Regions from separate parts of the Planomicrobium sp. MB-3u-38 genome, predicted to be linked through region 2. Evidence: riboswitches for the same ligand, from Rfam matches in the RefSeq annotation. Region 2 holds a riboswitch; each other region holds the start of a gene.
The links. A riboswitch is a leader RNA that binds a small molecule or an ion and turns the genes downstream of it on or off. The one in region 2 is predicted to bind thiamine pyrophosphate.
Positions count from the first base shown of each region.

Region 1 (10,937 bases), on a different contig from region 2:
TCGATTGTCATGATGAAGCTTCATCCATTCCTGGCATTCCAAATAATCCTCAAACTTCCCTGTTAATACATCGGTCAGATTGATGATCTCGATATGATTCCACCCCATCCGATCCATCAGCCACATCAGCTGATACATCGTATTGTCAGGTGTTGCCTGCAGCATAGGGAGAACTTCCACTTCTCCGGTTAGCATTGAAATGGTTTCTTCACCGTCAACCGGCAGACATCTCCCCGGGTTCAGCAACACAAACAACGCATCCGGTTCCTCTTCAATTTCTGCGCCCTTTCTCCGGACTGCCGCAAGACTGCGGCAGAGATGAATTTTGCCGTGTGTCTGGAGTTTGTAGAAAGCTGCTTCCGTGTTAAAGAGATTTTCCAATTCCTTTGCTGATTGAAACATAAAAATCCTCCTCCAAATTTATAATGTCTTTATTGAAGAGGCATCAGTTAAACAAGCGGCAAAGTGATCCGCCATCCCATATCTAAGTAAACACATCATACCAAACAGAACGTATGTTTTCAATATATAGTTCGAATAATTCTGAAAATAGTTGGCTTATCGGAAGTTTTCCATAAAAAACCGGCTCAGCGTTTTTCGCTAAGCCGGCTTCCGTCTATCTGCACAATCAATTAGATGTTCAAGTCGTATTTTTTGACGACGCTTTCAAGCTTCAATGCTTTAGTCATGTCTCCATCAATCTTCAATTTCCCCGTCATGAAAGCAGTCATGCCATTCAATTTGCCATTCAGGAATTTTTGGAAATTGTCATACGACATTTTCAGTGTGCAGTCCACTTGTTTATCCGATTCAGATAAAAGTTCGGCTTTTTGATCTTTTAACCGCATCTGAAATACTTCCCCATCGATCTCAAACTTATAAACCGTATCCATGCCTGAAATCGGTTCAGGATTATCATTGATTTCCTTCTCTATCTTCTGCATTGTTACATCCAATGTACGTGCTGTCATTCTCTTCATCCCCTTTTAATCTATAAATGGTTCCAAATCAAAAGCCTATTCGATGGCACCTTTTGTTTTATTCTATCCGATACCCTCTGATTCCTCTTTCCTTGCAGAAATAGTATATTTTCTAAAAAAATCCTAAAAATGAATTCTTAAATTTGACAGAATTTTAAATATTCGAGAAAATAAAGCCAAGTTTGTTTAGCAAGTAAACAAAGATAGGGGATGATTTGATGAATTCATTGAATATCGGTATGGTCGGCTATAAATTCATGGGTAAAGCACACAGCAACGGCTACCGGGCGCTGCCTATGTTCTTCCCGGACCGCATAAAACCGAACATGAAAGTGATTTGCGGCCGCAATACTGATGCTGTCACAGCTGCCGCCACGCAATTTGGCTGGGAAGAATATACTTCCGATTGGAAAGATCTTGTATCCAGGGATGATATCGACTTGATCGACATCAACGCTCCGAGCAACGCCCATAAGGAAATTGCAATCGCAGCGGCGGATGCCGGAAAACACCTCTACTGCGAAAAACCTTTGGCCCTTTCACTGAAGGATTCACGTGAAATGCTGGAAGCGGCAGTAGGAGCAGGCGTAAAGCATATGGTCGGCTTTAATTACCGTTTTGCCCCTGCTGTGCTGCTGGCGAAAAAGTTGATAGACGGTGGCCGATTGGGCGACATCCATCATTTTCGGACCTGGTTTTTACAGGACTGGCTGGTCGACCCTGACTTCCCCCTCGCCTGGCGGCTTCAGAAAGAAATTGCCGGTTCCGGAGCGCATGGTGATTTAGGAGCGCATCTGATCGACATGGCCCATTTTCTTATTGGAGATATCGCTGATGTCATCGGCATGAGTGAAACGTTCATAAAAGAGCGGCCGCTTCCGGATGAAACGGCTGGTTTATCGGCAACAGGCGGACATTCAGCCAAAACCGGTCCTGTTACTGTTGACGACGCGACACTGTTCATGGCCCGCTTTGCAAACGGCGCATTAGGCAGTTTTGAAGCCACCCGTTTCGCAACAGGACACCGCAGCACAAACTCTTTTGAAATCAACGGCAGCAAAGGCAGTGTCATTTTCGACTTTGAACGAATGAACGAATTGCAGGTTTATTTCACCGACGACCAGGATGACGTCCAAGGATTCCGCCGCGTACTCGCAACCGATCCGGCGCATGCCTATGCTGGCGCCTGGTGGCCAGCCGGACATCCGATCGGCTATGAACATACATTTACCCACGCTTTCGTGGAATTCATGGATGCACTTCAGGAAGACCACCAGCCGGTCCCTAATTTCAACGATGGCGTCAAATGCCAGCATGTTCTTGAAGCTGTCGAATTATCCATTAAGGAAAGAAAGTGGATTGAAGTATTCAGCCTTTAAAAACAAATATGAACCGACAGGGGTGTTGAGTCCGTGAAGAAAAAAGCATTGATCGTCCAAGGCGGTTGGGAAGGCCATGAGCCGGAACAAGTAGCAAAAATTTATAAAGAACTGCTCGTTGCCGAAAACTTCGACGTAGAAATCTCGAATACACTTGACGCATACGCAGATGCTGAAAAGCTAAAAGCGCTTGATTTGATCGTCCCCAACTGGACGATGGGTGAAATCGCTCCACTATATGTCCGCAAAATCTCGGAAGCTGTCATCAGCGGTGTTGGACTGGCGGGCAGCCACGGCGGCATGTGCGATTCTTTCCGAAAAAATGTGGACTGGCAATTTATGACCGGCGGCAATTGGGTCGCACATCCAGGCAATGACGGGATCGAATATATGATCAATATCAAACATTCTTCGAGCCCCCTTTTAGAAGGATTGAACGATTTCACAGTCGTCAGCGAACAATACTATCTGCATATCGATCCGGCAGTAGAAGTGCTGGCCACCACCCGCTTCCCTGTTGCAGAAGGGCCGCATACCCCAAACAAAGCTGTCGACATGCCGGTTGTCTGGACAAAGCGCTGGGGCGCCGGGCGCGTATTCTACAATTCGCTGGGCCATTCAGCAGATATCATGGCGATGCCTGAAGTTTCGTTGATGATGAAAAGAGGATTTTTATGGGCGGCTGAAGGAAAAACACTCTACAGAGATTCAAACAATCACAAATATGCATCTTCTGGAAATGCCGGAAACTATACCGGCATGGGCGACAGCCAGTGAAGGAGGAGTAATATGCGCACAATGAAAATCGGCATTATCGGCTGCGGCTACATAAGTTCCATCTATATGGAGAATATCCCGGCATACAAACACCTATCGCTTACAGCTTGTGCAGATTTGGAACTGGATCGGGCCCGCTCCCAAGCGGATCAATATGGCATTCCGAAAGCCTGCTCCGTACAGGAATTGCTGGCCGATCCGGAAATCGATCTGGTCATCAATTTAACGCTTCCGAAAGTGCATGCTGAAGTTTGCCTTCAAATATTGGAAGCCGGCAAACATGTCTATGTGGGAAAACCGCTGGCAATCAGCCTGCAGGAAGCCAAGCAGGTGTTGGACAAAGCACAGGAAAAAGGCTTATTGGTCGGCGGCGCCCCGGACACATTCCTGGGAGCGGGAATACAAACCGCACTGCATTTGATTGAAAACGGCGAAATTGGCATCCCAATCGGTGCTTCAGCTTTTGTAATCAGCCGCGGACATGAACATTGGCACCTGAACCCTGCTTTCTATTATGAAAATGGCGGTGGTCCGCTGTTTGACATGGGACCCTATTATTTAACCGCTTTAATCGCTCTGCTCGGCCCCATCCAACGTATTGCGGGATCTGCGCGCATCAGTTATCCGGAACGGACCATCCTGAGTGAACCGAACGCCGGCCAGAAAATCACCGTTTCTACTGAAACACATATAGCCGGAACAATCGATTTTGCATCCGGTGCGATCGGTACCCTAACCTCCAGTTTCGATGCTTTCGGCGGGTCCACCCTGCCGCCAATTGAAATCTACGGAAGCGAAGGCACTTTGCTCGTTCCAGATCCCAATAATTTCGGCGGACCGGTGCGGCTGCGCAAAAAAGATGAAGAAAACTTTACCGACATCCCTTTGATATCCAGTTTCCAGGAGAACGGCCGCGGCATTGGTGTTGCTGACATGGCATATGCCATACTGAACGGCAAAACGCACCGAGCGAACGGCCAACTAGCTTATCATGTATTGGAAGCGATGCACGGCTTCTTAACTTCATCACGGGATGGCGTGTATCATCATATGGAAAGCACTTGTTCGAAGCCAGAAGTATTTGTGAGGAACGAGCAGATTTTCAGCTAGTGTATATTATATTTTTTCATTTTAAAAACTAATTTATATTAAAAGAAAGGAGAAGTACATCCTATAGAGGATGACTTCTCCCATTCAAATTCCGGCAAGTTTTTAGCACTTGATGAGTTATTCAAGTAACAGATATTAATTTTTTAAATTCTTCAAAACAAAAAACAGCATGGCACCTTTTGCCTGCTGCTGTTGTAAAGACCTACTATTTTAACTTAGATTATTTCATTTAACTTCTTTCCCTTTCCATTCAACTCACCAGTCAACTCTTCAAACCACTCTTTATCACCCGTCTGCAAAGCCAGATCAATAAGGTACTCAAGCTGTACCGTATCTTTCGGAGCAGTAAGCGGCAAACTTTCAACCTGCTGGACCGCAAGCGGAATCGTCAAACCTACAATGGCGTCATTATCACTATTGGCAACCGTTACATATACAGCGCCCTGCACCATGCTCAGCGAATCGATAAATCCAATAACCATTTCACCTTTAATCGAAGTCCCTTTAACCCAATCAGTTGTTTTTAAAATCGTAGTCTCTTCATTCATATCTTAACACCTGCTTTGTCATTTATTTTTGTGATAATTTAACCAAGATTATTTCACTATAATCTTCAATACCCTCTTTTAGATCTCTTACGCATCAATATGAGAATATTACTCATCTATCAATACATTGGTTTTAGGGCTTAAACAATCAATCAAAAAGAGCAGCGGCTCAATTACACCGCTGCTCTTTCTTGAATTACCATCTTCTCAGTCTGCTTTTCTTAATTAACCGCTTGCTTCTTCTCATTCAATTCAGCAGACAGTTCTTCGAACCATTCTTTATCACCAGTCGCCAAAGCCAGGTCAATCAAAAACTCAAGCTCGCCGGCATTTTTGCTTGTCGCCGTCGGAATGACTTCCACTTGATTAAAATGCATCGGAATCGTTTTGCCGATCAGCTCTTCGTTATCACTTTCAGCCACAACAACATAGACTGCCTCTTGTTCCAAACTCATCGAATCTACAAAACCGATGATCATTTCACCATGTCGGGAAATGCCTTTTACCCAATCATTATTCTTTAAAATCGTTTTATTGTTATTCGTCATAGGTTTACACCTCTTCTGGTAGTATTAGCAGAAACCGCCTGGTCCACAAGCCATTCCTTCAAACAAGACTTTAGGCTTTTGTTTCTGCAGTTCTTCGTCAATCAGCTGTTCGAGTGTCTCTTTCGTATGGATGCCGGCGATTTTTGTCTCGCCGATCACGAATGTCGGTACAGCAGTTACCTCAGCCTCTTCATAAGAATGCTCAAGTGCCTGTTCGTGAGCTTCTTTGTACTTACGGGACTCAAGTGCTTCACGATATTCTTTTTCATCCAAGCCGACTTCCCCTGCCAGTTTCGTCAATACATCGACATCACCGATATCCTGGCTCTCCTGGAAAAAGGCTTTCAGCATGCGTTCATTATAGGCAGTGCCTTCCCCTTTTTCTTTGGCATATTGAAACCCTTCAAATGCCAAATGGGTATGCGGCTGGGGTGACACATCCGGAAGAACTATCTCGATTCCCATCTGCTCAGCCATCGGGTAGACCGACTGCGACCAAGTCGTTTGGAGATAATCATCTTCAGGGCGCAATGTCGGATTTGGAGCTGGACGCAACTCGAAAGGCATCCATTCAACTTCCACATCTTTCCCTTTGATCGCTTCCTCTAATGGCTGTTCTGCCAGGAAACAAAACGGACAAACATAATCCGAATATACTTTCACTTTTACTGTCATATCAAAAACCATCCTTTCTGCTAACCAGATAGTTATATAGTTTAAATCAATCGATTTTCATCTGTATTTCTTTTTAATAAAGCCCCTATAAATTTGGTGACTAATGGGAATTTTACGCCGGTTTATGCATGAACACAATAAATATGCTCTTAATTCGAGATTCTCTTTAAAGACTCCCATTAAACAGGTTTATTCATTTTGTTCATATAAAGTAACACTTTCAATGTGATTGATAAATCTCCTTAAGTCTCGCGCTTCTTTTCTGGTGATAACTCCTGATTCATATAGCCGGAAAATTTCAGAGCGCCCGGTATCCAGTACATTGATCCGGAGCTCCTCTTTTTGCAGTTCATATTTTTTGGCACTCATCGAGCCGGGATTATTTAAGCGGCTGATTTTTTGCCTGTAATCAGAAATCACTTCATTCACCAATTCCTTATAACCCAATTTATCCTTCACCTTTTCCAGATCTTGTATCGCGGCCATCATCGCTTCCCTTTGATGTTTCCGACCTTCCGGAAAAGGTTCTGGCCGGTTTTCAATCGCCTCCGGATGATAGCCCTTGAAACGTTTCCACGCCCTTCTCAATTTCCCCTGCAAATAAAAAGTTACCGTCCGGACATTGTTTGAGGCGGCTTCCTCCCGGCGATCGAACGATTTTTCGAATGCTTCGTATATATCCTGGTCCATATTTCCGTTTTCTTTGGTTTTCTGGATGAAATTCCTTTCCGCTTTCAATCCACGGCGTCTGATTTCTTTAAGTTTTCGCTCCAATTCATTATCCACTTTCGCATTTGTGCCTTCAGCAGGCTGAAGCTGCTCAAATCTCCATTTGTATTCATCGATCAAATCATAAGCCGCCGCTTCGTTTTCTTCATTCATTTCATGACGGATTTTTTTAAGAGAAGCGAGCAGTACCCGCCTTCTGGCTTCTTCCAGACTGATCTTTCCTGTTTCTCTTTGCCGCTTTTCGGGACTCTTGCTCAACAGCGGCAGACAAATAGTGGCCAACAGCAAAGTGTACAGGATTGTTCCTGCGGCAAGAAATAAAAGCAGCGGTCGCTCAGGGAAACCTTCACCGTTCTCCATCAGAAAAGGTATCGACAACACGCCGACCATGGTAATAGTGCCGCGGACACCTGTCAGGCTGATCAGCAAGGCTGTTTTTAAATTCGGCTTCGGGGCGTCGGGCATTTTTCCGCGGCGAAATTCATATATGGAAAACAAATATGCCCACACAAATCGAATGCCTAAGATCACAGTTCCAACAGCGAAAACATAAAAGAATACCAGCCCATATCCTCTGCCCGGATCTTCCAATATTCCGCTCATCGAAGTCGGAAGACTCATGCCGAGCAGCAGGAACACAATACCGTTCAGGATAAACAGAATAATCGTCCATATGTTTTCTGTCACAACTTGTTCTTCTGCGACCAGTGTCGCTGTCTGGTCCCGTACCAGAGAATGGACGATCCCGGCCACTACGACGGCGATTACGCCGGAAGCCTGCAAAATGTCTTCCGTAATCATGAAGATGATAAAAGGTGTGAGAATCTGAAGAAGTGTATGAAATGTCACATCGGTTATCCCTTGCTTCCGAAGCGTCAGGCGGATGCCGATAAGTAATAATGCGAGTACCAGTCCGAAAATTCCGCCTGCCACAAATTTATAAGAAAAGTCCAGAACCGCTTCCTGTAATGAAAAATAACCCGTTACAACTGCCGCCACTGCATAATTGAACGCGACAAGTCCGGATGCATCATTGATCAGCGATTCTCCTCTGACCAGATTCAGGACACCCTTTGGCAAATGGATTCGTTTTGCAATGCCGTTAACCGCGACTGGGTCTGTCGGAGACAAAATAGCCGCAAGCGCAAATGCTGCAGCAAGCGGAATTTCAGGTATCATCCAATGAATGAACAAACCGCCCACAATCGTCGTCAAAAATACGAGGAAAACCGCGTTGCCCAGAATCGGCCCTCTCATCCTCCACAATTCTTCTCGTGGATAATTATGGCCGTCATTATATAAGAGCGGAGCAATAAACAACAGCAAGAACCATTCAGTTTCGATATCAAGCGAAATCCCCTCAAACATCAGCACCAGCATCAGGCCAAGTGATACTTGAACCAGAGCCACAGGGATAAAAGGGATATAATTACTGATGACATTCGACAGCAAAAGACAAATCAACAGTGTTAATATGGTAAACAATAAGCCCATAGGATTCTCCCTTCCGCTCACGCATTGGTTTTTCCGGTATTCTTGCTATACCCTGAAATCATACAAATAAAATTCTCTTGCGCAACCCTGCATCAAGCGCGTCAAATTTCAATCAAACTTCCTTTTTTCATTTACTGGTCTTTACTTCTTTTCCACGTTCATTTACACTGAAGCCATCGGGTCAACCCGAACACAAAAACCGCATACCGTTTTCTGCACTGGGGGTGCTTATTTAGCTGAGATGCGAGCGAAAGCTCCGATCCCTTATGACTCGATCAGGTTAGGACCTGCGTGAGGAAGTGCGGTGACTTTCCGCAAAACGAACTTTTCAGGAGCTCGACTCTCCTTTTAATTTGCATGGAACAGTGGCTGCATCTTCACGGATGCGGCCTTTTTTGTGCACATTTTTAAGGAGGAATATTGTTATGGAACCATTGCAATGCGGCACCAGCCCGATTGTCGGATTTCGCTTCACGCTCAATCCGATGTCCGGCGACTTCATCAAAATAATCAAAGGGGCGCTGAATGAAACAGACACCTCGAATGTCTGGATGCACACGGATGATGTCTCGACCGTCATCCGAGGAAAACAGAATCACGTCTTCAATGTAGCAAAAGCGCTGACACTGCACGCAGCCAAAACCGGCGAACATGTGGCATTGTACGGCACGTTCTCAATCGGCTGCCCGGGAGATTCGTCAGGAGATGTCTACCTCGACAAAGGCGATAAATTGTTGAATACGGATAACACAAAGCAGTATGTATCGTCGCAGTTTGCACTTTATCCGATGAACAACCCGGATTATATGAGCGTTATTTACCGTGAAGTGGAACGGGCAAAAGAACACTGCGTCTGGAACGATTCGATGCATTACGCGAGCGGAATCCACGGCGATATACACGATGTCTTTGCATTCTTTGAAGAATCATTCACTCATGCACGTTCTGATGAACACCGACATCTGGTCATGACGGTATCGATGAGCATCAACAGCCCGTCTCACAAAGGGGGCACCGAAAATGCTTAAATCGTGGAAACTGAAGGAAATTGTATTGATGTCCCTGTTCGGAGTCGTGTTTGGCATCGTCTACCTGTTATTCATCCACCTCGGCAATATATGGGCTGGTCTGATCGGCCCCATCGCCTATGAATGGATGTTCGGCATCTGGTTTATCGTTTCAATCATCTGTATGCACATTATCCGTAAGCCCGGCGCTGCCTTAATTCCCGAAACCATGGCGGCAATCATCGAAGTGATGCTTGGAAATGCGGTTGGTCCGCGTCTCATCCTTTCCGGGATTGTTCAAGGGCTCGGCGCTGAAGCCGCTTTTGCTGTGACGCGTTACCGCCACTTTAATATTTTCGTATTTATGCTTGCAGGCATCGGTGCGGCAGTATTCAGCTTCATCTACGGTTATTTCGTATCCGGCTACGCGGCGCTCGATCCCTCATTCGTTGCGCTGATGTTCACACTGCGCGTATTGAGTGGAGCAATCATCGCAGGAATTGGCGGCAAATATATCGGGGATGCGCTGCTTGCGACCGGTTCACTTCGCGGCTACGCCATTGCCCGGACACAGCCGCGTGATGCCAATGCCTGACACTATCTTTGAAATGAATAATGTCAGCTTCCGTTTTCCGGATGACCAATCACCGACACTTTCATCCATCTCTTTTGCGATCGAGCGCGGCGAACGGGTCGCCATTTCCGGTCCCAGCGGCTCCGGCAAGTCGACGTTGCTGTATTTATTGAACCGGCTCTACCCCGCCAATTGCGATGGCATCGTGGATGGCGAAATTCACTCTTTCGGCAAATCGGCTGATTCTTATGCACCGGGAGAAATCAACCACCGCGTGGCAACCGTTTTTCAGGATCCGGATTCGCAGTTCTGCATGCCGACGGTCGAAGAAGAGCTTGCCTTCACACTGGAAAACTTGAATACCCCGGCAAGCGAAATGGAGGAGCGGATCCGTCATGTCCTGGATTTAACCGGTCTGTCCCACCTCCGGCATGTTTCAATCCAAACACTTTCCGGCGGAATGAAACAGCGGGTTGCCACTGCCTGTGCATTAGTTATGAATCCCGAAGTCCTGTTGCTGGATGAACCTATTTCGCATCTCGATCCATATACCGCCAAAGAATTTATCCTTTGGCTCGATCAATTGCAAAAGACGTTCAATCTGACAATCATCGCTGTTGAACACAGGCTGGATTATTGGGGAACATTTTTTAACCGTGAGATTAAGGTTACGAGCGATGGCAGAATTTCTGAAGATGCCATCTTCAAGCCACATGAAACATTGCGGTACCCGCTCCGGTTGAATTCAATGCTTGATTCCACCGTTCTAACTGCGACCGGACTTTCAGTCAAGGTGAAAGGCAATACAATGCTCCACCCTTTATCCATGACTGCAAAAAAAGGGGAATGCATTGTTATTGCAGGACCAAATGGCAGCGGAAAATCGACATTGGTGAAAGCGATCTGCGGCATCTATAAAAAGGTAGCCGTGAAATTCGCATCAGACCCGTGCGGCTATGTGCCACAATCACCAGAATTTCTGTTTCTAACTTCAACAGTCCTTGACGAACTGGCTTTTGGCGGAACATCTTCCCAACAGGAACTGAATGATCTCATAGAGTCTCTCCGTTTAACGGATATCAAGGAACACAATCCTTTTGCTGTCAGCCACGGCCA
Region 1 is NZ_PJBO01000060.1:353,969-364,905, reverse strand. It holds gene CXF70_RS12965 (hypothetical protein) at 1-402, opposite strand, end outside; gene CXF70_RS12960 (SCP2 sterol-binding domain-containing protein) at 633-971, opposite strand; gene CXF70_RS12955 (Gfo/Idh/MocA family protein) at 1,199-2,359, shown strand; gene CXF70_RS12950 (ThuA domain-containing protein) at 2,393-3,136, shown strand; gene CXF70_RS12945 (Gfo/Idh/MocA family protein) at 3,149-4,246, shown strand; gene CXF70_RS12940 (IDEAL domain-containing protein) at 4,462-4,794, opposite strand; gene CXF70_RS12935 (IDEAL domain-containing protein) at 5,016-5,342, opposite strand; gene CXF70_RS12930 (DsbA family oxidoreductase) at 5,367-6,017, opposite strand; gene CXF70_RS12925 (Na+/H+ antiporter) at 6,207-8,240, opposite strand; TPP riboswitch at 8,451-8,555, shown strand; gene CXF70_RS12920 (YkoF family thiamine/hydroxymethylpyrimidine-binding protein) at 8,666-9,268, shown strand; gene CXF70_RS12915 (ECF transporter S component) at 9,261-9,842, shown strand; gene CXF70_RS12910 (ABC transporter ATP-binding protein) at 9,778-10,937, shown strand, end outside.
Region 1: it holds a riboswitch for thiamine pyrophosphate, as region 2 does, so the genes downstream of both, CXF70_RS12920 (YkoF family thiamine/hydroxymethylpyrimidine-binding protein) here and CXF70_RS05180 (lipoate--protein ligase family protein) in region 2, are expected to answer to the same signal.

Region 2 (10,937 bases):
ATACCGGTCGCATCTTCAAGCATAGCGTAGAATTCACTCGGCATTTTGGCAGAGAGAAATGTCGGCAATAAATCCTCGCCGTGTTCATTGACCAACGACTGCACCGCCAAAAAGCTTTGCACGTACGGATCGTAATTGCGTGTATACGTATTATGGAACGAATAGTCGTAATCCAGCAGTTTGAAATCAGTGACTTCCACATCTTCAAGCGCATACCAATCACTTGTCTCACCGGCTAGATAGTCGGCGACGCCTTCTTCAAACCATAAAGGCAGCCGAGTCTCAGACAGGCCATATTCCTGTGAATACAAATGGCTCTGGTGGTGGCTGTATTCATGGAGTAGAACGATGTCCCATGAGTAGTCATCCGGCACCAAATGGATTTCCTGGCTGTAATAATCATAATAACCCATGGCTTCTTCGTAGCCGGATGCTTCAGACAACGTGTCAAAATCGTCATGGAAGACTATCGTCAAGTCACCCATTTCTTCATTGTCATAGAATTCTGCAATCCGCCCTTTTTCCTCTTCCAGAAATTCATCGATCTTATCGATTTCATCTTTAGTCGAAGCCGTGAAGGAATAAACCACACCATTCTTTTCAATACTGCCAATCGTACTTGAATTCGAATTGCTGTGCCAAAGTGCAGAAGCCAGCATTTTCGTCTTTTCAGCAGCTGAAAAATCCTTGGTTAGCTCTTTAGCCTCCAAAAAAGTGTTGGCTGCAGCAAACAGGCCAATTGCCGAACTCAGGTAAACCGTTAAAATCAATAAGGCAGCGACTTCCATCCGGCTCTTGAGCCATATTTTTTCAAGCTGGCCGTTTTCGATTCCATAAAGGCTGAAGGCAAGGCCTGCCAAACAAAGCACCAGAAGCATGAACGAAATCAAAATGCCGAGTACAAGGCCCTGGCTGAAGATGAGCCAATAGCTTCCAATACTGAAGCCAAGGAATAAAACCGATAAAATCACTATTTTCCACAATACTTTCATAGCTTCCTCCACTTTCCATTTGAATTGATTGCAACTGCATTTCTGCCGATTGAAAAAGTGGAGTGGTTCGCTGGATTCAGCTCTGACTTGTATTTTTCGCCTCGGGTTCTTACTTTCAAGATGCATTCAAGAAATTGCGTACTTGGAAGTTTTCTATATATTAACATTTAAAGGTCCCGGTATATATCTATTTTTAATGTGTATAAAGTCCCTAATTTATTGTTATAAAGAATGTAGCGATAAAAAGCTTCTACCGACAAAATGCTATGCTAAAGTTATATGGAAATGAAAGAAACCGGGCAGATATGAAATGTAATTTAGCGATGGGAGGTAATACAATGGCAGATCTGCAAGAAATGGCAGACCAGCTTGCACGATTATATGCAGAAAATCCGAAAGTGGAGGGAGTGCTGCTTGGCGGATCCGTTTCAAGAGGATGGCAGGACAAATATTCGGATATTGAATTGCTGGTATTTTGGAAAGAGCCGCCAACAGACACATACAGGAAAACACCTATCATGAAATCGAATGGCACCGTGCTTGATTTCCATCCTTATGAGGACGAAGAGTGGTCGGAAACCTATTTAACAAATGGAGTAAAGCTGGAAATCAGCAACTTCCTGACTGCAGCCATTCAAAGGTTCATCACAAAGACTGTCGATTTTTTCGACACTGATCCTGAGATCCAATGTATTGCGGCTGCAGTCAATTATGGCAAGGCACTCGAAGGGCACGAACTGATCACAGAGATGAAAGGAAGGGTACAAAACTATCCGGACGGATTAAGAAAGACAATGATTGAAGAGAATATTATTTTCGGCAGCCGCTGGAGCAACAGGGAGGCTTTGCTGTACCGGAAAGACTGGCTGATGCTTTATAAAGTGATGGCCGATGCGGAGACAAAAATCATGTCGATTTTATTCGCGTTGAACCGGCAATATATTGTGCATCCCGGTTTTAAATGGCAGCGGAATGCGCTGGATGGCATGTCCGTAAAACCGGAAAACATAATAAAACGCATGGAATCTGTATTCATCGGCAACCCAAAGGATGCAATAAGAACGCTTGAAGCAGTCATCCAGGAAGTTTTCGACCTTATCGCTCAGGAACTTCCCGACATGGATTTATCTGAGGCAATGAAACAGACACATCAGGTGAGACCGCTAAACGAAAATTATTGAAGAAAAAAGGATGGAGGGATACGGAATGGGACTACTCACTGGCAAACTTGCCATTATCACTGGTGCGGGCCGCCTGAATGGCATCGGGGCTGCAATCTGCAGGGAATTGGCTGAAAATGGATGTAGTATCTTTTTCACTTATTGGACAGCATATGACAACAGCATGCCTTGGAAATCTGAGCCGGACGAACCAGTAGAGTTGAAGGAGGAATTGGAGCGGTTCGACGTGAAAGTGGCATCTTTGGAAGTGGACCTGTCTCAGCCGGAAGTATTGTCATCTCTGTTGGAACAGGTTGAAAACGAGCTTGGCCAACCTGATATATTGGTGAACAACGCTGCCTATTCGACGGATACCGATTACTCAACTTTGACCATAGAAGGGCTGGATCGGCATTACCGAGTGAATGTTCTGGCCACGACAATATTAAGCAGCAGTTTTGCGAAACGATTCACGAAAGGATCCGGTGGACGGATTATCAATCTCACATCAGGACAGTTTAAAGGTCCGATGCCGGGAGAACTGGCTTATGCAACGACTAAAGGGGCAGTTGATGCATTGACAATCACTCTGTCAGCGGAAGTTGCACCGCTTGGCATCACTGTCAATGCGGTGAATCCAGGACCCACCGACAGCGGATGGATGACACCCGACATACAGGATGCGCTGCAGCCGCGATTTCCATTCGGCCGTGCGGGTGAGCCGAAAGATGCGGCGAAATTGGTGAAGTTCCTGGCAAGTGATGATGCTGCCTGGATCACGGGACAGATACTCCATTCGGAAGGCGGTTTTGAAAGATAATTGGGAACTCATTGAAATTTTCAAGCACTGAAAATAATAAATTTCAAACGGATTGTTTAAAAACGGAGGAAGCCTAATGTCAAATTACCAATTGATTTTTGATTATCGTTCGAATATGAAATACAGGGGAAGTTTTAATGAGCTTTCAAAGCAGGTATTTGGACTGGATTTCAGCAAATGGATCGAAGCGGGGTGTTGGAATGGGGATTACATTTGTTATTCATATAATGACGGCGATCGGGTTGTCGCCAATGTTTCCGTCAACAAGATGAACCTGGTTCTAAACGGCAAAGACGTAAAAGCGATTCAATTGGGAACTGTGATGACCCATCCCGATTACCGTAATCAGGGATTGGCCGCTGAACTGATGGAAATTGTCATAGCAAAATATGAAGAAGAATGTGAGTTCATCTATCTCTTCGCTAATGATTCCGTATTGGAGTTTTATCCTAAATTTGGATTTGAAGCAATAGTGGAAACCAAGCTTAAAATGAAGAGGAGTGATTTGGGGCCGGCGATTGCAAATACTATCCGAAAACTCGACGTAAAGAAGGATTTTACCTTATTAAAAGATTTTGCGGAAAACAGAGTACCTGTCTCTGCAGTTTTGGGTGTCAGAAACAATGCACACCTGCTTTGTTTTCACTACTTGCTGCAATATGCGGAAGCTCTTTATTATGTGAGTGAACTAGATCTGATTGTTATCTTCGAAGAAGCTGATGGAAATCTGCATGTCTATGACATAATTTCGAAAAGTGCTGTAGATGCCAAAAACATTCTCCCATATATTGTTTCAAAAGAGACGGAAAACATTCATTTATATTTTACTCCGGAATTTCAAAATGATGATATCTATTCCAAAGAAATAAATACGGCAAGTGACCGTCTATTTATTCGGCGAGCGCCAAGCGGCTTGCCACGCTACTTTACATTTCCGATGACGTCGCATTCTTGAAATCATAAAGGAAAGCACCAGTAAAAAAGGCGCTTTCCTCCTTCAATGAATTCAGTCCGTAAATTGGATGTCACGGGTCTCGCGCAGTTCAGCTGAGTTGCTCAACATCTCATTATGATGTTCGATGATCTGTTCTGCGCTCATCGTTTCCGAGTCCCAGGTGCCGTGGGCGTCTTTTGCCAGCGTCACATGGAAGCCATGCCTGACGGCGCTTTGCGTAGTAGCATCTACACAGTATTCCGTCTGGTTGCCAGCGATGACGAGATTCTGAATCCCCTGTCTTTTCAATTGTTCCAAAAGCGTCGTTTCATGAAACGAATCCGGCGTTTTTTTCTGGACGACTACATCATCTGGCTGCGGTTGCAGCGACTCATGAATCTGCCAGAAATCGGTGCCTTCCACAAGTCCGGCGTCGTTATGCTGGATGTAGATAACCGGAACGTTCGCTGAACGCGCTTTTTGGATCAGCATCTGCAGATTTCCGAGCAGCCGCTCGCTTTCATGGACAGGATTGGCAGGGTCGAACATTTCGTTTTGAGCATCAATTATCAACAAAGCCGTGTTCGGCATGGAATCTACTCCTCTTTGATTATTCTAATCTTTTTATTCGACAGCAACGTTCTAAAACCTTCCTGTCAGATGAAAATAAAAAAGAGGTTTGTTTTTCTGTTACCTTATGATAGGATTTGGGTAACAAATAAATTATGCACTGGGGGAGCCGCTTTTCGGGCTGAGACAAGCATTGCTTGGACCCTTTGAACCTGATCTGGATTATGCCGGCGGAGGGAAGTGGTAAATGCATGCTTGTTCGGATGCAACCACTTTGCACTGCTGTCCATTTCTATGGAAGCCGTGTATTTTTTTGTGCAAAAAAGGGGGAGAAGCGATGGAGGAAATTTGGGGATTCATCGATTCCGGCCACAATAGCCCAGCTTTCAATATGGCTCTGGATGAATTGATGCTGGAATGGCTGGAAAAAGGGGAAATCGGACCAACCATCCGGTTTTACGGCTGGTCACCTGCTGGCATTTCAATAGGCCGTTTTCAGGATGCCGATAAAAAAATCGACTTCGGGCAGGCGTCAGCTTACGGAGCGGAAATCGTCCGAAGGCAGACAGGCGGACGCGCTGTGCTGCACGACCAGGAATTGACATACAGTGTAGTGGTGCCTGAATCTCATCCGGCGATGCCGCGTTCTGTGAAGGAAGCTTATTCGGTTATTTCGAAAGGTTTATTGGAAGGCTACCGGGAACTTGGCATCAGCTCAGAGTTTGCAATACCGGAGTCATCGATGGAGAAAACGGATTCAGCTGTCTGCTTTGATAAGTCGTCCTGGTATGAACTTTTGGTCGATGGCAAGAAAGCCGCCGGCAGCGCTCAGATGAGAAAGAAAGGAATCATCCTGCAGCATGGCTCCATTCCCATTGAAATTGACAGCGTGAAGCTATTCGATTTATTCAGTTATCCTTCACGCGAAATAAAACATCGGGCAAGGGAAGCGTTCAAGGAAAAAGCCATATCCATCAACGCGGCGACCGGCAAATCCTTTGTCTTCGATGAAGTGAAGGCCGCTTTTAAAAAAGGCTTTGAAAAAGGGCTGGGCATTAAATTGGAACCGCTTGCGCTGTCAGATGCAAAATTGGTGGAAATCAATCAGCTGGCGGAAACGAAGTATAAAAATCTTGATTGGAGTTACTCAACTGAAAAATAGGAGGAGTTTAAATGTCGAAACAAGAAGAATACATACGGAAACCGGATTGGCTGAAGGTGAAAATCAATACGAACGAATCGTTCACGGGACTCAAGAAATTGATGCGGGAGAAAAAGCTGAACACGGTGTGCGAGGAAGCACGGTGTCCGAATATCCATGAATGCTGGAGTGAGCGCAAAACCGCCACCTTCATGATTCTTGGGGACACCTGCACGAGAGGCTGCCGCTTCTGCGCGGTCAAAACAGGTTTGCCGAACGAGCTTGATCTGGGCGAGCCGGAACGCGTCGCGGAATCAGTTGAAATCATGGGCTTGAAACATGTCGTGGTCACTGCAGTGGCACGGGACGATTTGAATGACGGGGGCGCAGCAGTGTTTGCCGAGACAGTGCGGGCGATCCGGAGAAGAATGCCGGCAACGACTGTGGAGATTCTGCCATCCGACATGAAAGGCGATTACGAAAGCCTCCACACGCTGATGGACAGTGCGCCTGATATTTTCAACCATAATATCGAAACCGTCAGACGCCTGACGAAGCGGGTGCGTGCGCGGGCGATGTATGACCGTTCACTTCAGTTGCTGGAGCGGGTCAAGGAAATTGCGCCGAACACGCCGACCAAGTCGAGCATCATGGTCGGGCTTGGAGAAACGAAGGAAGAGATTATCGAAACAATGGATGATCTGCGCGCGCACAACGTAGACATCATGGCGATCGGCCAGTACCTGCAGCCAACCAAGAAGCATCTGAATGTGGAGCGCTATTACCACCCGGATGAATTCGCTGAACTGAAGGAAATTGCGTTGTCGAAAGGCTTCAGCCATTGCGAAGCAGGGCCGATGGTGCGCTCTTCCTATCACGCGGATGAACAGGTCAACGCAACTTCGGCACAGCGCCGCATCAAGTACATGAAAGGCTATGAGTCGCAGGGCAAGACATTGGAAGTGGAAACTTTTTAAAACTATTTTGTGCCATGCCATCGCTCTTGCGGTGGCTTTTTTCATAGTTAAAATATTATTGAATTCGATGAAATTGCTTTATTGCAAATAAAGAGGTATATAACGCAAACCCAAATGGCAGAATCATTGACGTCTAAAAAAAGACCACCAGAGATTGGTAATCTTCCATAATTTCTTCCTATAATTACTGTCAAACCGTCAAGTCGTTCTCGGATTTGATTCGGATGGCATCCTGCAATAACTTCTGGAGAACGGCAGCAAACACCGCGACCACAAGCGACGCGAAAATGACGAACAATCCCATGATGATGGCTGGCGCATCATCTGCCATGGTCAGCATATAAAGGAACGGCATTTCAATCAGATAGACAATGATGATGGCAACAGCACAACGTTTGATATTGCGGATTGCCTTTACCGAAAGAATGGAGAAAGCTTCGTTCCGGTCGATGTAATTAAGCAGTTTCAGTGATTGGTACAGCGCGATGAAAAATGGGATCATGCCGATATACATGCCGATCAACAACGGGTACTGTAAATTTTCGAGTTCCGGAAGAGCCCAGTATGGCGAATTCGGATCAAATCGGGATAATCCGTAAATGCACACAGCAAGCACCGGAAGACCGACGAGAAAAACGGCGGCTTTTAATACGGTAGTTGAAGTCCGTTTCATTAAGAACACCTCATCTTGTAGTTGTTATTAATGAGATAATACACTATTATTTATTGAATATCAATAAATAATTATCTTAATTTGATGTTTAATTATCGTGATCTTTTAAGTGAAGCTACAGATATTTCTGCAGGCCCTTATAAATCGCGACAATTTCATCCTGTTTGATCCGTACAAGTCCACTGGACGAAGGCGCAACGAATTCAGCGATTCCGGGAATGACCGGATCATTCTGTTCGCCCCAAGGCACGAGGCGTCTTTTGCTGTATTGCTGATAGACGCCTTTGCCGACGAAACAGACAGCGGCCGGTTGAAGGCGCTGGATCTTTTTTTTCAGTTTTTCCGCGCCGATGCGGTATTCCTCTTTTGTGATCTCGGCGGCTTCCTTTGTAGGACGAGGCACAATATTCGTCAGGCCAAGCCCGAGCTCCAGCAGTTTGCTGTTTTCATCGGGCCGGAATTTTCGTGGCGTAATGCCTGCGAGAAAGAGGATTTTCCAGAAACGGTTATTCGGATTCGCGTAATGATAACCGGTTTCTGACGAACGGATACTGGGGTTGAAACCGACGAACAATATCTTCAACCCGGGTTGTATGTGATCTGGAATCGGTTCTAAATGCAATATGGAATCCTCCTTTAATTGGATGCTCATGTATTTATCATACCCGATTTAAACAAGTTAATTACTGAGTGCAGTTTCTGTCTTTATTCCTGTATCTTACAGTTCCAAAGTACTGAATTTCCATAATAATGAAACCATAGATTTCTCTGAACGTAACAGAACGGTAGAATCAGATTAGGAGGATTGATTTTTATGGAACTCACCAAAGCGAAATGGTTTATGATAGCTCTATTGCTGCTGGCAATTCTTGCTGGCTGTTCGACAGCTGATGAAGAAGCGGTGGCGGAAAAGGAGCAAGCGGCTGAAAAGAAGGTGGCAGCGGTCGAAGAAAGTGATGAAGAGGCAGCAGCTCCCGCGGAAAAAGAAGAAAGCGATATTCCGGAAGCAGCCATACATAATGTAGAAGAAATGGTGAAAGAAAAGGGGAAGTATGTTCCCAATGAAATGACTGATCAGCAAAAAGAGGAATTGAATGAAGAACTGGAAGCGGCACCTGCCGGAATGACAGGGGAAGAAGCCTATTCGCTGGCAGTCACCTTATTAGCGGCGGATGTGGAAGAAGCGGCCACGATCATAAATGAAGTGGATCCGGTCATTAAAATCGATTCTGCAACTCCAGAAGATGAAATTGACATTCCTGACACAGAAACGGTCAATGTCGCCATTCTGCTGGATGCAAGTGGAAGCATGGCGGGAGAAGTAAGCGGCGGCCAGAAGATGGAACTGGCAAAGTCTGCGATTGAAAAATATGCATCCGACCTCCCGGAAGGGGCAAATATCATGCTGCGCGTTTATGGACATGAAGGAACAGGCACGGACGCTGACAAGGCGATGTCCTGTGCGAGCAACGAAGTCGTCTACGACCTCGGCGCTTATGATGAGCAGCAATTCGCAGAATCACTCGATCAATTCAATCCTGCTGGATGGACGCCTCTGGCAGGAGCCATCGAAGCCGCTGAAACGGATTTGAAAGAGCATAAAGGCGACAACGTGCGCAATGTGGTTTACGTTGTCAGTGACGGCATCGAGACATGCGACGGTGATCCGGTTGCGGCTGCTGCATCGCTGAACGAATCGGACATTCAAGCGGAAGTGAACATTATCGGATTCGATGTGGACAATGAAGGGCAGAAACAGCTGGAAGCCGTAGCTAAAGCAGGGAATGGCCAATACAAATCGGTTTATTCCGAAAGTGAATTGAACGAATATCTCGAGCAGGAATACAGCCGCCTCTATTGGGAGTGGCTGGCCTGGGGGAATGACAGGAAACTGGATATCCTTTCGCAAAGCAACGATATTTACGGCGAGCTCCTGGCAGCCAACAACGATGTCAGCTTCCTTTCCCTGGCCTCCAAAAATGAGATGTACGCCATTCATTACGATCTGAAAGAACTTGGGAAATTTAAAGACCAAGAAGCAGTGGACCGTTACCTCGAACTGATCGATACACGTTATGAAACAGTGAGGCAGCATTTCAGACAGGAGTCGGAACGCAAAGACGAAATCCGCAAAGAAGTATATGAAAAGCTCCGTGAACAAGTCGATCAACTCGAAGAAGAGAAAATGGACGATTATAAATCCTGATCAAAAAAGCCAGCTTCCTGAGCAATTCAGGAAACTGGCTTTTACTGATCTTTATTTTCCTGTTTCAGGATCCACGGATATCTGCCATTCGATGCCAAAGCGGTCGATCAGATTTCCATATAGAGGGCTCCAGAATGTTTCCTGCAGGTCCATGCTGACCATACCGCCTTCTGCCAGCTTTCCGAAAATGATCCTTGCTTCTTCCTTGTCATCGAGTGTCAAAGTAAGCGACACATTATTGCTTTCCTGTAGGAAATCCCCATGCCAGGCGGCACATCCGAAATCATGAGGTAATCACCATTCTTCAAAACGATTTGGGCGTTCATGACCATATCTTTCGCTTCTTCCGGTATGCCTTCCATATCATCGCCGTTTGCATCGCCATAAGTCATGAGCCCGACCAGGTCACCATCCAGGACATCGGTGTAGAAGTGGGCCGCTTCCTGGCCTTGTCCGTCAAAATTCAAATAAGGGAACATTTTTGTAATCATGCTTAACCTTCTTCCTTGTTTTTTTGCTGGTCATGCAAGAATTCATCCAGTCTGTCATAAGTTTCCGACATGCCTTCAACGGCCTGCATATCAATGATTTTCTGTAATTCTTCTTCCGAATCAAAAAGCGTGCGGGAAGTGATTTTCGTTTGTTTGCCCTCTTCGGAGAAATCCACCTGAATCAGCATTTTTGGCATTTCTGCCAGTTCATTGCCGTATTGGTCCGCAAAGGCATCCACATAAACCAGCCGTGCGTCAGGAACCACTTCCTGATAGGTCGCTTTGCCCCATGCCTCCTGGCCGTCTTCCGAAGAGCGCATGCAATAATGCCACACACCACCCGGTTCGACTGCCATTTCGGTGCTATGAGTCTCCCAGCCGGTTGGTCCCCACCAGCGGGCAACGCTGTCCGGAGTGACATGGGCTTCATAAACCAGCTTTTTCGGCGCATCAAAACTTCGTTCCATGATCAGTTCCCGTCCCTCAGTTCGTGTCCGAGTTTGTTTCCTCGACATTGGAATATCCTCCTCGTGTCTCAGATATCCGATCTTATATGCTGCTCCTCCTTTCAGAAGAAATGACCGGTTTGTCACTTACAGTATAGCGATTTTCCGACTGAAATAAAATGAAAATTCAGTTATCCAAATTAAATTTCTTCTGAGTGTAAATTATCAATTTCAACCGGTTCGATTTTGTCGGCCGGTTCGAATCCGAAGATGCAGCTGTAAAAATAGAACTCACCGTCAATGGAGCGTTTGATATTCTCAGCTTTCCGGAAGCCGTGTCCTTCGCCTTCGAATTCCAGATAAGCGACAGGCAGACCTTTTTTACGAAGAGCTTCGACCATCGGCACAGCCTGATTCGGCGGCACCACTTTATCGTCAAGACCTTGGAAAAAGATCACGGGACACGATAAACGGTCGGTGAAATGGATCGGCGAACGTTCATGGAATACATGTTTTTCTTCAGGATA
Region 2 is NZ_PJBO01000010.1:24,744-35,680, reverse strand. It holds gene CXF70_RS05205 (hypothetical protein) at 1-992, opposite strand, end outside; gene CXF70_RS05200 (DUF4037 domain-containing protein) at 1,331-2,173, shown strand; gene CXF70_RS05195 (SDR family oxidoreductase) at 2,199-2,972, shown strand; gene CXF70_RS05190 (GNAT family N-acetyltransferase) at 3,049-3,927, shown strand; gene CXF70_RS05185 (cysteine hydrolase family protein) at 3,979-4,497, opposite strand; TPP riboswitch at 4,629-4,732, shown strand; gene CXF70_RS05180 (lipoate--protein ligase family protein) at 4,814-5,638, shown strand; gene lipA (lipoyl synthase) at 5,650-6,594, shown strand; gene CXF70_RS05170 (DUF2975 domain-containing protein) at 6,785-7,267, opposite strand; gene mug (G/U mismatch-specific DNA glycosylase) at 7,383-7,919, opposite strand; gene CXF70_RS05160 (vWA domain-containing protein) at 8,082-9,473, shown strand; gene CXF70_RS18425 (VOC family protein) at 9,525-9,707, opposite strand; gene CXF70_RS18420 (VOC family protein) at 9,692-9,964, opposite strand; gene CXF70_RS05150 (SRPBCC domain-containing protein) at 9,967-10,479, opposite strand; gene CXF70_RS05145 (S9 family peptidase) at 10,611-10,937, opposite strand, start outside.

Region 3 (10,937 bases), on a different contig from region 2:
TGATAAATGGGGCGCTAAAGTCTTGGCAATCCCGGGGTTATCACTTGTCGTCATCACAACATATCTGTTCAGCCAGTTATCATTGGATACAAGCTATTGGCAGATCATGATCATCTATTCCATCCGGATGCTCGGTATTTCATTGGTCATGATGCCGGTCATGACCAATGGCTTGAATACGTTGCCGATGAAAGCATATCCACACGGGACGGCCATCAATAATACACTGCAGCAGGTTTCAGGGGCAATCGGCTCCGCATTCCTGATCACGTTGATGAATACGCGCACCGAGTCAGCCGCAGCCGATTTGATGGCGAATGGAACAGCACCGGAAAGTATTGTGAACATGGCGATGCTGGAAGGGATCAATTTTTCATTTTTTGTTTCTACTTTCATCGCATTAACTGCATTGCTTTTGGCGCTGTTTATCAAAAAGCCGCAGCGTCCCGTAACCGAACAGGAAAAGGACATTGTCTATACCCGCCAGGAAGCAACAGAATCCTGATTTTCAAACCGCTCCGACAATTGGAGCGGTTTTGTTTATTTTACAGGAATCAAGCAAGCCGGATTCATCAAAAAAAGGCGTTAGACCGCCAAATATGGTACACTGTAAGCATTGAAGAGAAGGTGGAATTAAAATGACATTTATAGAAGAATTAAAGCCAGTGTGGCAGGAAAAATGGAAAAAAACAGGTTTTGAATCAATTATGCCGATCCAGGAGCAGATGATTCCAGAGATGCTGGCCGGCAATGATATCCTGGCGCAATCACCGACAGGGTCAGGTAAAACATTGGCGTACGTACTGCCGATTTTAGAACGGGTCAATCCCAAAAAAGCAGCGACACAGGCCATGATCATCGCCCCTTCCCAAGAGTTGTCGATGCAGATCGTCAATGTGCTGAGAGAGTGGACAGAAGGCACAGATGTCACCGTTGCCCAATTGATCGGCGGAGCCAATATGCAGCGCCAGCTGGAAAAATTGAAGAAGAAACCGACTATTGTGGTGGGTACACCGGGCCGCTTGAATGAGCTTGTCAAAAGCAAGAAGCTGAAAATGCATGAAATCCGTATTCTGGTCCTGGATGAAGGGGATCAATTGATGGCGCGCGAGCATCGTAATGTGATGAAAGCGCTGATTGAAAAAACACAGACTGAAAGACAGCTCGTTCTGGTATCCGCAACAATAACCGAAGAAGTGGAGCTGGTCGCCGACCGTCTGATGCAACACCCTACACGCCTTCAAGTCACAGCTGCGGATATGCCGATGCAGGGCAAAGTGACGCATTCATTCATCAAAGTGGACGAACGCGATAAGACGGATCTATTGCGCCGTATTTCGCACATCGACAATGTCAAAGCGCTGGCATTCGTCAATAATCTCGATCAGCTGCTGATGAAGGAAAATAAATTGAAATTCCGTGACACTAAAATAGTGACCTTGCACTCTGAAATGAATAAAGAAGAACGAAAAGGGGCACTGGACGCATTCCGCAAAGGGGAAGTTTCGGTTCTTATCGCGACAGAGGTCGCCGCACGCGGACTCGATATCGATTCTGTGACACATGTTATCCATGTGGATGTGCCCAAAACAATCGATCAGTATCTTCATCGGTCAGGACGGACAGGTAGAGCCGGAAAAGACGGTGAAGTATTGACGCTATTAGCTTATCAGGATGAAAGACACTATAAAAAATTCACGAAGGACTTGCCATCGAAGCCTGTTCAGAAAATCATGCATGGCGGAGAATTGATTGAAGGGTCAAGCAAGACTGTGAACACAAAGGGGAAAAAATAATGGATTTTCAGAATAAAATGGAGCAGTATGCGGAGCTGACCGTATACGTTGGACTTAATGTCCAAAAGGATCAGCACGTTCTTATCAACACCACGACAGACACAATCGATTTCACACGTCTGGTTGTAAAGAAAGCCTATGAGGCTGGGGCAAAAAACGTACACGTAAATTATTCCGATCCAGTACAGACACGCACCCATTATGAACATGCGCCTGATGAGGCATTTACGGAATATCCGGAATGGTCGGTCTTGCAGCGGGACGAAATTATTGAAAAAGGCGGTTCATTCTTGTGGATCGATGCGGAAGATCCGGATTTATTGACCGGTATTCCAGCCAAACGTTTATCGAACTCACAAAAAGCAGCAGGCAAGGCATTGGCCAGATACCGCCAGGCAGTCGGTTCCGATAAAGTCGCCTGGTCGATTGTGGCAATCCCGTCAGAAAAATGGGCTGCCAAAGTCTTTCCGGAGCTTGAACCGGATCAGCAGATTGAAGCTCTTTGGGAAGCAATATTCAAAACCGTGCGAATCGGGGGCGGAGACGCTGTTGCATTGTGGAAGGAACATATCGATTTTCTTGAGAAACGCGCTGCCCAATTAAATGATCATCGTTTTGTAAAACTGCAGTACTCCGCTCCTGGCACTGATCTTACAATCGAGTTGCCAGACAAGCATATCTGGATGTCTGGCGCTTCAAAAACGCCGCAAGGCAATCCGTTCATCGCGAATATGCCGACAGAGGAAGTTTATACTGTACCATTAAAAAATGGAGTTAACGGTTTTGTCCGTAATACAAAGCCATTTGTTTATCAAGGCAACATCATCGATGGATTCACACTGACCTTCGAAAATGGCAAAATCGTTAAAGCTGAAGCTGAAACAGGTGAAGAGCTGTTAAATGAAATGATCAGTTCTGATGAAGGCGCAGCTTATCTCGGCGAAGTGGCATTGGTGCCGCACCAGTCGCCAATTTCAGATTCAGGCCTGTTATTCTTCAATACTTTATTTGATGAAAATGCCTCAAACCACTTGGCAATCGGCGATTCCTATCCGACATGCTACGAGGGCGCACGCGATCTTGAGCGTGAGCAATTGGAAGAGCTGGGATTGAATACGTCCATTGTCCATGAAGACTTTATGATCGGCAGTGCTGAAATGGATATCGATGGCGTCACTGCAGATGGATCGAAGATTCCGGTTTTCCGAAAAGGCAACTGGGCATTCTAAGAGGTGATAATAATGAAAAAGACTGCAGCATTACTGCTGGCTGGGACCTTTGCAATCAGTATGGTGAATACAGCGGCAGCTGAAGTGAAAATTCCGGCTGCCTATATTGCGCTGGGTGATTCGCTCGCTGCCGGGCAGACACCTGACAGCCAGATTGATGCTGGCTATGCTGATTTGATTGCACAGGAGCTGGGCCGGAACCAGCCGGTCGCATTGTTTTCGAAAGATCTCGCTTTTCCCGGATTCACGACAGCAGATGTTCTGGAGCGTGTAGAGGAAGAAGAGACGAAGAAACTTCTGGCATCGGCAAATATCATTACATTGTCAGCAGGAGCCAATGATCTGCTGCGGCTGGTCCAGGCGAATCCTGCTGACGGTTCCCTTCAGTTCCAGCGCATCCAATCGGACTTCGCCCTGAATAAAGCCAGAAAAAATATTGCCGATATATTGAATCGGCTAAATGAAGCTGCGCCAAACGCGGATGTATATGTCATGGGATATTATTTTGCCTACCCGCATGCCCGTGAGTCGCAGAAAAAAGGCATAGCTGAACAATTGGAGATCTTAAACAGGATACTCGAAAATGAAGCTGAAAAAGCGGATGCGATTTTTGTGTCAGTGGACGATGCATTCGGTGAAAATGCGACATCGAAAGTGCCGAATCCAGGGGATGTCCATCCGAATTTAGAAGGCTATCAGGCCATGGCCAATGAATTTTTGGCAGAATACCGAAGTGGCTGGACGATCGAAAACAGAGAGCTGCCTCAACCGAACCCTGTAAGTTTTGAAGAAATCCTGCAAGGGCAGGAAGAACAAGCGGATGAAAATCCTCAACCGGCTGCAGAAGATGAAGCCGAACTGACGGCGGATGATCAGTCTGCACAATTGTTTCCAAGTCTTCACTCAGATTATTTGGCTATAAGAACAATCCTTCCAATAGTATAGAACTAAAAAATCCCGCTACCTGAAATTAGGAAGCGGGATTTTTGCTTATCTTTTTGTCTGTTTTGTTTTATACTGGCTGGTGTTTGTTTGAGCGTTGCCTTTGGCTTTCTTTTTATTCATGAATTTACGGATAACCGGATATGCTATAGGACCATATTTGATCGCTGTTCTTAATAATCTACCTACTGCCATATTTATCGCTCCATTCGTTTTAAAGATACTATTTAAATGCCCTTTTTCGGACTGCCTTAAACATGGCACTTAACTTAAGGCATGAGTCACCAGAATGTCTTTATACTCATGGACACTTGAAATTTCCACATATTCAGCATTGCCGTGCCAGTCATCGCCACTCGGGCCAAACTCGATCGCCCCTTCGCCTCCATTGACAGCGGCGTAATAGCGGGTATCTGCAGCACCATGCTGGCCGAACAGCACAGGGTCATTTCCGGTATTGCTCCGGATGCTTTCCTGCAAGGTCTGTATATATGGATTATCGGCTGTCGTTGTCAGCGCCGGTGTCGTGGAAGAACTTGATTTATAATCAAAATCGATTCCCAGTGTTTCACCGAGTTCAACCATCTGACGCGTAATCTCTTTGGGATCCTGTCCCGGCATGAAACGGATATCATAGGACATTTCACAAAGTTCCGGAACCATATTATAGCGCTTGCCGGCATTGATGATGGCCAAGTTGACGGAAGGCTGCTCGTAATATTCAGTAGATTCTTTACGGAAAGGAAGTTCAGCCATCGCCATATGATATTTCATCGCCTGCTCGATGGCATTAATGCCTTCCCAAGGGCGGCTGCCGTGAGCCGGCTTGCCTTTGAACACCATGTCCATATGCAGGATGCCTTTTGACTGCAGTCCGACTTTCAACCCTGTAGGTTCACCGCAAATGATAAAGTCACCGCTGTGGCCTTGTGACACGAGCCATTCAGAAGTGTTATGGCCGCCGATTTCTTCATCGGTGACGATATGGAGATGGACTTCACGCTTTAATTTTTCAGGGTCAAGTTCGATGAACGCCTGCATCATGGCGGCTACGCCAGCTTTCATATCCGCTGAACCGCGGCCATACAAGCGGCCGAGTTCTTCCATCGGCGTAAATTGTTCATCATGCCCAGGAACCACATCGACATGTCCATTCCAGACCAATTTTTCTGATCCCTGGCCTTTTTGGGCAGTCAGCATCAAAAAACCTTTGTTGTCGTGGACTTCAACCGCTTCACCATATTCTTCGAGCCAGCGGGCGCAAAAAAGAAGAGCGTCATTGGCGCCTTCTTTGGTATCACTTTTAATTTTTATCAGCTCTTTCAATAATTCGATCATACGCGTGCAGCAGCAATTTCAGCTGCCTCCACCATCCTTTCTGAAACATTTACTTTCTCAATACCCTAATGGCTCCAGTTGAAACGAACTTGCATACCATCTTTATGTCCGTTACAATACAGATGTTAAGAAAATAACTGTATACACCACAAGGGGAGCTTTTGCTGAGAGTGAACGGAACCGTTCTTACCCTTTGAACCTGTAAGTTAATACTTGCGCAGGGATGTGGATGGAAACCTGCCCTTATGCGGCGTCAGGGTCTATCCTGGCGCCGCTTTTCGTATGGTTTTTATTGGCGGCCCTTCTGGTGATGTGCAAACATTAGGGAGGATATCATGAGAAATAAAAAATTATTATTGATGCTCGAAATCGCGATTTTCGGAGCCCTTGGCTTTGTATTGGATTTTATCGCGTTCAGTATGCCGCAGGGGGGATCGGTCAGTCTGGTGATGATCCCGATTATCCTGATGGCGTTCCGCCGCGGGATGGGTGCCGGTATTCTGACCGGCCTTACAGTTGGCTTGCTGCAGCTTGTTACGGGGCGTGTCTATATTGTGCCTTTATCATTCGGATTCGCTTTTACACAAGTGACACTCGATTACTTGGTCGCTTTCGCGAGCGTTGGGGTGGCAGGAATAATGAGATCCGCTTATCTTAAAAATTTGCGGAATGGTTCTCGTGGCAAAGCGGTTTCCTCGATTGTAGCAGGAGCTTTGATCGGCGCATTTCTGCGCTATATCATCCATGTAATCGTGGGGATCTGGTTCTTCAGTGAATTTGCGACGGGTAATGTTTATATTTACTCGTTTGTGTACAACGCGACTTATATGGTGCCGGCATTTCTGCTGACAGCGGTTGTCTGTTCCATTCTGTTCATAGCAGCTCCGAGATTGATTGATGTGAAAGAATGAAAAGTTGAAGGCTATCTTATGATAGTCTTCTTTTCTTTGTTCAGACTCCGGCGGCCCCTGTCGCTTTTCTTTTATGTTATAATTCTTGAATAGAAAAGCTTGAAAGAAGGGTATTTGATGATTGCAACTAACGAAAAAGATATTGAAATGTTAAAAAAAGCAGGGCAAATGGTAGCGAAGATCCGTGAGGAAATGAGAGCGGCAACCAAGCCTGGCGTAACTACCAAAGAAATTGATGAGTTGGGCGGACGATTGTTCGAAGAACTTGGCGGCGTTTCCGGTCCGAAATCCGAATATGATTTTCCGGGCTATACGTGCATCAGTGTAAATGAAGAAGTGGCACACGGTATTCCAGGGAAACGTGTCATCAAGGAAGGGGATATCGTCAACATTGATGTTTCCGGTTCTTATGAGGGGTATTTTTCGGATACAGGGATTTCTTTTGTCGTAGGGGATAATCATCCTGAAAAAGAGAAGATTTGTGAAGCGGCTGAAAAAGCTTTCGAACGGGCGATGACTAAAGTCAAAGCAGGTTCAAAATTAAACCAGATCGGTAAAGCGGTTGAGCGGGAAGCGAAAGAGCAAGGTTTGTTTGTCATCAAAAACCTGACAGGCCATGGCATTGGGAAATCACTCCATGAAGCTCCTCAGCATATCCTGAATTATTATGATGCCTGGGAAACGACAATCCTTAAAGAAGGAATGGTTCTCGCTGTCGAGCCTTTCATCTCGCAAAAAGCTGAGCATATCATTGAATCCGGGGATGGCTGGACTTTCATTACCCCGGACCAGTCGCTTGTCGCGCAGATTGAACATACAGTGCTGGTGACAAAAGGTGAACCGATTTTATTGACTAAACTAGAAGAATAAAAAAAAGCCTGCATAGCGCAGGCTTTTTTTGCAGCTTGTTGAGAAAGATAAAGATTTTAAATTCGATATTCCGCAAAACAGTTTCGCTTTCCAAAAACCGTGCTCCTGCATCGCTGCGCTAGCTTCGTCGCAAAGCGCTGGCCGAAATACTTTGGCCGCACTTGGCTGCTTGTGCTGAGCTAACTCGTGCTCGTTCCACTTCGCCCGAGTGGATCTCAGCACTTCACTTGGTCGCCTGGGAGTCTTCGCTGTTTTGCTCCATATCTCAATTCGCATTCTATAATAGAAATGTCTTTTACTTTTGATATCTAAAGGAGACGATCCGTCAGTTCAGACTAAACTTAAATGAAGCGTCAGGCAGCTCCTTGCGGAACGCGTCCGCCTAAAGCGAAATGATTTGAGAAGTGTCGATTTCTCGACAGCCATCAAAAAAGCCTGCATAGTGCAGGCTTTTTTGATGGAAACATTTTATCATAGGGCAACATCACTTTTTCTTGATAAGAAGGATTCCTGTAATGATCACCCCGCTCAGGAATAAGGAAGCTGTTGTAACGAGCATTTCATCCAGTCCGTGTTTGACTGCAATACCGATGAATGCCCAGACAAACACTAAAGTGAAAGGAATATCGGAGTGATGGAAACGGACATGCAGTGCAAGAGCTGTAGCAACAGTCAGCATGATGACTGCCCATAACTCGTTGCTGAGGCCCCAACCGCCCCAATTATAATAAGTGAGTACATAACTGATATTTGTAATGGTCGCAACACTGATCCAACCCATATTTACTGAAATCGGCAGCCGTTCGGTAAATTTTCTCTCATTATTACCATATTGGAGATATAACAGAATAAGTGAACCGAGGTAGAGGAGCATCGCTGCTATAGACCAGGCGAAGTATTCATAATGCCATAGGAATAGCCAGGTGATATTGGCCGCAGCGCTTAAGATGAAATACAAACTGATGGCTCGGGAAGGAAGTTCTTTTTCTTTCTTATAACGGATCCAGAATCCAGCAATCCAGATAGCTAATAATATGTATATGACTGACCAGATCGAAAAGACATAACCGGCAGGGGTGAACAGAACAGGAAGCCTGTTGGAAATTTCTCCTGTGGTTTGACCGTTGATCGGCAGGATATTGGCTAATGCGTTAATTGCAATGATGGCCAAAAAGGCGATTGTCATTAATATCAAACGGAACATCTGTGATCCCTCCTCGCTAACAGTATACCGTTCCTTGTTTCTGACAACAATTAACTGTTCGTTGATTTGAATAAAAAGTTCCGGGAAATCGTCAATATTATGTCATCGTGTCCGATCGGCTTTGCCAAATATTCCGTAAACCGAAGAACAATGGTATACTGATAAGTGTTTTTAGAAAATTTAGTTTATCAGGAGGAAAAGCCATGACAGTGAAATTTCCGGAAGTATGGGACTTGGATGTCTTGTTCCCAGGAGGCAGTGAGTCAGAAGAGCTCCGCGTACATATGGATGAAGCAGGACCCAAATTGGAGGAGTTTGAAAAACTTTCCCGTAATTTTTCCGTACCTGAAAAAGCCGCTGATGCCCAGCAAGTGGCAGAGGTGCTTGAAGCTGTAAAAGAAATGATGCTGCACCTCCGCCAGTCAAGCGCGTTTATCGGCTGTTTGCAGGCGCAAAATTCAGAAGATAAAAAAGCGTCGCTGCTGCAGAGTGAATCTGCCAGCCTGAGCGCGCGTTTTAACTCGGCTCTTCAGAAAATTCAGCAGGACCTGACGAAAACGGATGATGCTGTATGGAATGAGTTGATGGATGACGACAAACTTCGTGAATTCTCTTTCGTTTTAAATGAATGGCGGGACGAAGCAAAGCAATTGCTATCCGAGAAGGAAGAAAACTTGATCACTGCTTTGAGCATGGACGGTTATCACGGATGGAGCCAGCTCTACGATATGCTTGTGGGTGACATTAAAATCAAAATAACCGTAGATGGTCAGGAAAAAACCATGTCTGTCGGGCAGGCAAACAACTTAAGTTCACACGCAGATCCTCAAGTAAGAAAAGAATCATACGAAAAGCTGGAAGATGCATGGACAGAAAAAGAAGATTTCTTTGCGAAAACCTTAAATTCCATAGCGGGATTCCGTTTAGAAATATACAAGAAACGCGGATGGGAAAATCCGTTGCAGGAACCGCTGCAGATCAACCGGATGAAACAGCAGACTTTGGATGCTATGTGGAGCGCCATTTCAAAAAATAAACAGCCGTTCGTCGATTACCTTAATCAGAAGGCGGAGCTGCTCGGAAAAGACGGGCTTGATTGGTATGATGTGGACGCTCCGGTAACTGAGAGCACACAAACTTTTTCCTATCAGGAAGGTGCGGAATTCATTCTGGAGCATTTCAAGAAATTCGGTCCGGAACTTGAAAAATTCTCACGCCATGCTTTCGAAAAAGGATGGATTGAAGCGGAAGACCGTCCGAACAAACGGCCAGGTGGTTTTTGTACAGGCCTTCCATTAACTGAAGAATCGCGTATTTTCATGACTTACAGCGGCTCGATGTCGAACGTTGCAACCTTGGCGCATGAATTGGGACATGCTTTCCATTCGTACGCGCTGCGTCCGGTTCACCAGATCAACCGATCTTACGCAATGAATGTCGCAGAGACAGCTTCTACATTCGCTGAAATGATTGTTGCTGATGCGGCAGTGAAGAATGCATCATCCAATGATGAGAAAATCGCTCTGCTTGAAGATAAAGTTCAGCGCAGTGTCGCTTTCTTCATGAATATCCATTCACGCTTCCTGTTTGAAACGCGATTTTATGAAGAACGCAAAAAAGGAGTCGTACCGGCTTCCCGCCTGAATGAATTGATGGAAGAAGCACAGCATGAAGGATTCGGCGGCGGGTTAAAGTCCACGCATCCGCATTTCTGGGCATCGAAGCTTCATTTCTATATAACTTACGTGCCATTCTATAATTTCCCTTACACATTCGGTTATTTATTCTCGTTGAGTGTTTATGCCAAAGCGCTTGAAGAAGGAGCCGGATTCGAGGAGAAGTACATGGCGTTATTGCGGGATACGGTGATCATGACTGCTGAAGACTTGGCGATGAAGCATCTGGGTGAAGACATTACACAGGAAGCTTTCTGGGAAAAAGGGATTGCTCTATGTGTGAAAGATGCTGAAGAGTTTATTTCGCTGACGTCATCTGCTGAATGATATGAATTTTCTATTGACCGGTAAGTTGTGCTACCTTCGTATTTTGACAGTTGAGGACGCTGAAGAAATGGTGCAATTGCTTGTGCGCAACAAGGAATACTGGGCAATCTTCGAACCGAAACATCGGGACAGTTATTTCACTGCTGCTGTACAACGGGAAAAAATACGTGAATCCATTTATCAGGCCAGGGAAAATCGCGAGTACAGTTTCGGAGTGTTTGAAAATGGAAGCGATAAACTGATTGGCCATATTTCCATGTACAGCATTAAGCGATTGCCGTTTCTCAGTGCATTGGTCGGTTATTCAGTCGATGAATCATATATTGGGCGAGGGATTGCCACAGAAGCTGTAAAGCTGATTGTGGCTTTCGGCTTTGAAAAAATCCAGCTGCACCGGATAGAGGCGTATGTGTCTCCCCGAAATACAGGTTCCGTTCGTGTGCTTGAAAAAGCAGGATTTGAGAATGAGGGATTATTGAAGGAATTTCTTCATATCAATGGAGTGTGGGAAGACCATTATCACTACGCCATTTTGGAGAAAGATTTTTGAAAGGGCAAGGCCGCCTATAAAAAATGGTGGATCGAAATGAAGAGATGGTTATGGGAATAAAACATTGACAGAAAGCAGGTGCCTTATGTTAAGA
Region 3 is NZ_PJBO01000072.1:482-11,418, reverse strand. It holds gene CXF70_RS15160 (DHA2 family efflux MFS transporter permease subunit) at 1-505, shown strand, start outside; gene CXF70_RS15155 (DEAD/DEAH box helicase) at 639-1,796, shown strand; gene CXF70_RS15150 (aminopeptidase) at 1,796-3,025, shown strand; gene CXF70_RS15145 (SGNH/GDSL hydrolase family protein) at 3,038-3,970, shown strand; gene CXF70_RS18395 (hypothetical protein) at 4,016-4,162, opposite strand; gene CXF70_RS15140 (M20 family metallopeptidase) at 4,232-5,305, opposite strand; TPP riboswitch at 5,447-5,546, shown strand; gene thiT (energy-coupled thiamine transporter ThiT) at 5,641-6,216, shown strand; gene map (type I methionyl aminopeptidase) at 6,334-7,086, shown strand; gene CXF70_RS15125 (tryptophan-rich sensory protein) at 7,571-8,290, opposite strand; gene CXF70_RS15120 (M3 family oligoendopeptidase) at 8,494-10,293, shown strand; gene CXF70_RS15115 (GNAT family N-acetyltransferase) at 10,295-10,843, shown strand; gene CXF70_RS15110 (DinB family protein) at 10,929-10,937, shown strand, end outside.
Region 3: it holds a riboswitch for thiamine pyrophosphate, as region 2 does, so the genes downstream of both, thiT (energy-coupled thiamine transporter ThiT) here and CXF70_RS05180 (lipoate--protein ligase family protein) in region 2, are expected to answer to the same signal.